DNA from 2 places in the Micrococcus sp. 140720015-1 genome. Region 1 is predicted to be linked to the other one. Evidence: predicted binding sites of a transcription regulator. Region 1 holds the regulator's gene; the other holds the start of a gene.
The links. Region 1 encodes LexA, which represses DNA repair genes until DNA is damaged. Its sites were predicted from a motif close to TCGAACANNTGTTCGA; they were not measured.
Positions count from the first base shown of each region.

Region 1 (2,460 bases):
GGCCTGGCCGGCCCGGACGCCCCGAAGTTCGAGGCCCTCGACGTCGGCAGCCCCTTCGACTACCCGCGTCAGGGGGTGCTCTACGTGGCCCGGCACCTGCCCCGGCCCGGCCGGACGGCCTCGCCGGAGTCCCTGGATGAGCTCGAGGCGCTCCTGAGGGCGTCGCGGGGCGGGGCCCTCGGCCTGTTCTCCTCGCGCCGGGCGGCCGAGGACGCCGCCGCCGAGATGCGCCGTCGGCTCGGGCCGAAGGCCACGATCCTGTGCCAGGGAGACGCGACCCTCTCCGCCCTCGTGCGCCAGTTCGCCGAGGAGCCGGACACGTCCCTGTTCGGCACCATGAGCCTGTGGCAGGGCGTGGACGTGCCGGGGAACTCGCTGCGGCTCGTGGTGATCGACCGCATCCCGTTCCCGCGGCCGGACGACCCGCTCTCCCAGGCCCGCACCCGGGACGTCGCCCGGCACGGCGGCAACGGGTTCATGCGGATCTCCGCCACGCACGCGGCCGTGCGCATGGCCCAGGGCGCGGGGCGCCTCGTGCGCTCCGTGACGGACCGCGGCGTGGTGGCCGTGCTGGACCCCCGCCTGGCCACCGAGCGGTACGGCGGCTACATCACGAGCGCCCTGCCGGACTTCTGGCGCACCACGGACGGCGACGTCGTCCGTGGGGTGCTGGCACGGCTCGCCTCCGGCGATTGACGTCGCTCGGCCTCCGACCGTCGGCCCGGCCCGGCCGGAGGAAGCGGGTCAGAGCGAACGCAGGACCGTGACGACGCGCCCCATCACGGTGGCGTGATCGCCGAGGATGGGCTCGTAGGCCGTGTTCTGGGGGAGGAGCCAGGTGTGCCCGTCGCGGCGGCGGAACGTCTTCACGGTGGCCTCGTCGTCGAGCAGGGCCGCGACGATGTCGCCGTTCTCCGCCGTCTCCTGCCGGCGCACCACCACCCAGTCGCCGTCGCAGATCGCGGCGTCCACCATCGAGTCACCCGTGACACGCAGCATGAACAGCTCGCCCTCGCCCGTGAGGCGGCGCGGGATCGCCATGACGTCCTCGACCTGCTGCTCGGCCAGGACGGGGCCGCCCGCCGCGATGCGGCCGACCCAGGGGACCGGCACGCTGTCCGCCTCGTCCGTGCCGGTGTGCCACGCGGGGATCGCGGAGACCTGCGACGACGGCGCAGCGGCGGGGGAGGCGGCCTCGCCCAGCGGGGTGCCGTCCACGTCGAGCAGCACCTCGAGGGCACGCGGGCGTCCGGGGTCGCGCCGGATGTAGCCGTGCCGCTCGAGACGGCCCAGCTGGTGCGTGACGGAGGACAGCGAGGCCAGGCCCGCGGCATCGCCGATCTCGCGCATGGAGGGCGGGTAGCCGTGGTCGGCGATCGCATCCCGGATGGTCTGCACGATCCGCCGCTGGCGGTCGGTGAGCGGCGCGCGCGCCGCCGGCTGATCGTCGGTGGTGCTCATGGCTGCCGTCCGTTCTCCCGGGGGTGATGGTGGCCGGCCTCGTGTTCCGGCGTCCGGCTGCCGTCCGGACGCTTACCGTGTCCGCCCCCCCTGGTTGCCTGTGTCCTGGCGGTCCCCGGGGGCGTTCCAGGGCGTCCGTGCATGGCCTCGAGCCTAGAGGAGAGCCGCCTCTCCTTCAAAGATATGTTCGATCTGTTCGTGGCGTGTCTCGAACACCTGTGCTAGAAAGGCATTCGAACGGATTCGAACAGATGTTCGATCACCTGGAGGGCTCCCGCCCCGGAGGAGGACACCATGACGCTCACCACCGCCCAGTTCGCCGGTTCGCCCGCGACGGCGCGGCCGCGTCCGGCCACCATCCATCTGACCCGTCGCGGCCGCCTCGTGCTGCGGGGGATCCCCGTGATCGCCGGAGCCGTGGCCGCCACACTGGCGGCTGCCTTCCTCTTGGGTGTGCTGCTGTCGCCCGCCGCGGTGTCCGTGGACACTGCGGGGCCGGCCACCCAGTCCGTCACGGTCATGCCCGGGGACAGCCTGTGGACCATCGCCACCACGGTGGCTCCGGAGGCGGACGTCTACGAGGTGATCGCCGCGATCGACGAGCTCAACGGGCTCGAGGGCCGGGCCCCCGCTCCGGGCGAGGAGCTGTTCGTCCCGGCCACGCGGTGACGCACGGCGGGCCCCGCCCTCCACGGTTCCTAGACTGGCGGCCATGACCGACCTCAGCTCTCTGCCCCTGCGCGAGAACCTCCGCGGCCTGAGCCCCTACGGCGCCCCCCAGCTGGACGTGCCGTACATGCTCAACACCAACGAGAACACGCATCCGGTGCCGGAGGAGGTCGCCGCCGCCATCGCCGAGCGGGTCGCAGCCGTCGCCGGGGGGCTGAACCGCTACCCGGACCGCGAGTTCACGGGGCTGCGACGTGCGCTCGCCGGCTACCTCGGCCACGGCCTCACGGCGGACCATGTCTGGGCCGGCAACGGCTCCAACGAGATCCT
Region 1 covers NZ_JBSEYC010000002.1:375,751-378,210, reverse strand. Annotated here, with positions in the region: gene ACUXPL_RS05045 (ATP-dependent DNA helicase) at 1-696, shown strand, start outside; gene lexA (transcriptional repressor LexA) at 745-1,461, opposite strand; gene ACUXPL_RS05035 (LysM peptidoglycan-binding domain-containing protein) at 1,756-2,130, shown strand; gene ACUXPL_RS05030 (histidinol-phosphate transaminase) at 2,174-2,460, shown strand, end outside.

Region 2 (2,460 bases), 350 kb from region 1:
GGCCCAGGCGCCTGGCGCTCCGATACTAGCTAGCGAAATAGCCGCTGCTATAGCAATCAGTGCCTGGCGCTTCACTGAGACGGGTCTCCGCCCTCGTAGGTCATTTCATCAATTACCCAGCGGCCGTTATCAGTGTCGAAGGAGACCTCCGCTATCCAGGGCTGCTTCGACGCATGGGCGACTCGAGCGTCCTCTGGAATAGAGCCATCGCTGGAATACCCGGTCCCAGCGTCAGTCGTGATGAGCAACGTCGAGACGTACCCGTTCTCCGACGGTGCAGTGAGCATCGAGTCAATTCGAGGTTCGGCACCGGTGTACCAGCCACCGTCCTTATAAATTCCACCAATGCTGTCGCTTCGGACCGTGCAGAACTCGCAGTACTCGCTGTAGAGCGAGTCGAGGAGTTCTGTATCTCCGGTCTGCTCGGCGTAGTAGTGCGCGTCCCAGAAGTAGCGAATCGCCGCCTCGGCGCCCTCCTTGGTCTCTTCCTTCATGGCGGCGGGCATCTCCGGCTTGGGCACGTTCTGAGCGGGACCGTCGGCAGACGCGGGAACGTATTCGCCGGACCCGCTCTCCGTGGCCGTGGGGGATGAGCTGACGCCTGCGGTCTCACTCGTGCTCGCGGGCGCGGACGTCTCGACGGCGGGCTTGGCGGACGAGGGCGACGTCGTCGACGACTCGGCGGGCTCGGACGGCCCGCCGCAGGCGGTCAGTGCGAGCGCCAAGGCCACGCTGAGCGTGCCGGCCTGGGCGAATCGGTGGCGGCGCAGGGCGCGCCCGGGTGCGGTGAGAGACATTTCCCCTCCAACTGGACGTCCGTCGTGTGTCCGCGCCTCCCGCGCTGATCCCGCAGCGCGGTGCCCGTGGCATGCGAGGCCCGGTTGGTTCGGAGTATACGCAGACGGATTGTGGTCCTGCTCGCATTGTCCACAGGACCGTGCCGGCGCACTTCTTCCGGCCCAAGAGGCGATTTTCTCGTGCATGTGCACCCCAGTGTCGGGGTCGAGGCCCACGGCCAGGACTCGGCCCCTCCTGTCTCGGGGCGATGCGTCCTTAACGTGTCCGGCGGCCGCCCTACCTTCGCACCCATCGCATTCGAACACATGTTCGAGTACGATCGGGGGTGCGGCCCCACCTTCCCACTTCTTCCCCGCGTCCGGTCCGCCGGACGGGCCGCGCTCCCATCGCGCGACGGCACCCCGTCGTCGGTCCGGTCAGCAGTGCACAGGGAGAGAAGCAGAATGGGAGTCCTCACACAGTCGGTGGCGGTGGAGTGCGGGGCAGACGGCACCCCGCAGGGGCTGCGCTGGAACGGGCGGGACTACGTCCTCGCAGAGCGCCCCGTGCGCTGGTTCGAGCGGCGCCGCTGGTGGGCAGAGGAGGTCCGCGCGGAGAAGGGCCGCGGCGCCGGTCTCGTGGACCACGAGATGTGGCGGCTGCAGGTCCGCCTGGCCCGGGCCGGCGCCGCGCCCCTGCAGACCCTCGACGTCGCCCACCACCTGGACTCCGGCCGGTGGCGGCTCGTGCGCGTCCACGAGCACGCCCAGGACCTGAGGCGGTCGGCATGAGCCGGGCCGCCGCGGCCGGACGCACCGCCGCACCCTTCGCCCACCTGCACGTCGCTTCCGCGTTCAGCGCCCACTACGGGGTCAGCTGGCCCGAGGACCTCGTGGCCGCCGCCGCAGCCGCGGACATGGACCTGCTGGCCTGCACCGACCGGGACGGGCTCTACGGCATGGCCAAACACGTGGGCGCCTGCCTGCGCCACGGCATCACCCCGATCGTGGGCGTGGACCTGGCCGTCCGGTGGAGCGAGGACGAGGACGCCGGCCGCGTGGTCGTGCTCGCCCGAGGAGGCTGTCATGGATCCGGCTACCGCTCCCTGTGCGAGCTCGTCTCCGCCGCCCACGCCCGCACCACCGGGGGAGCGGCGGGCGGCAGCCCCTGGGCCAGCGTCGCCGAGCTCGCCGCCGCGGCGGCCGGCCGTGTCCCCACCGCCGCCAACCGGGACAACCCGCCCACCCCCGAGCTGTTCGTCCTCCTCGGCCCGGACTCGGACGTCGGCCGCCACCTGGCCCGCCGCCGGTACGCGGCCGGCCTCGCCGCCCTGCGCCGCTGGAAGGCGGCCCTGCCCGCAGGCAGCCCCCACGCCGACGTCGTCACCCACCTCTCCGCCCCCGGCCGCCGCCTCGACACCGGGCACGCCGTGAAGACCCTCCGGGCCGCCCGCCAGGCCCGCATCCCCGCCGTCCTGACCAACGCCGTGCGCTACGCGGCCCCGGACGGTGCCGCCACCGCGGACGTCCTCGACGCCGTCCGCGCCCTCAGCTCCCTCGACGCCCTCCACGACCTGCAGCCCAACGGACAGGGCTGGCTCAAGTCCACCGCCGCCATGCACCGCATCGCCCACGAGGTCGCCGCCACCGCCGACGACCGCCCCGCCCCCCTGCTCGAGGCCAC
Region 2 covers NZ_JBSEYC010000002.1:30,080-32,539, reverse strand. Annotated here, with positions in the region: gene ACUXPL_RS03380 (DUF6318 family protein) at 72-797, opposite strand; gene ACUXPL_RS03375 (DUF6504 family protein) at 1,242-1,568, shown strand; gene ACUXPL_RS03370 (DNA polymerase III subunit alpha) at 1,565-2,460, shown strand, end outside.
Region 2: ACUXPL_RS03375 (DUF6504 family protein) is a predicted target of LexA. The motif match lies at 1,096-1,111, and genes of this name have one in related genera.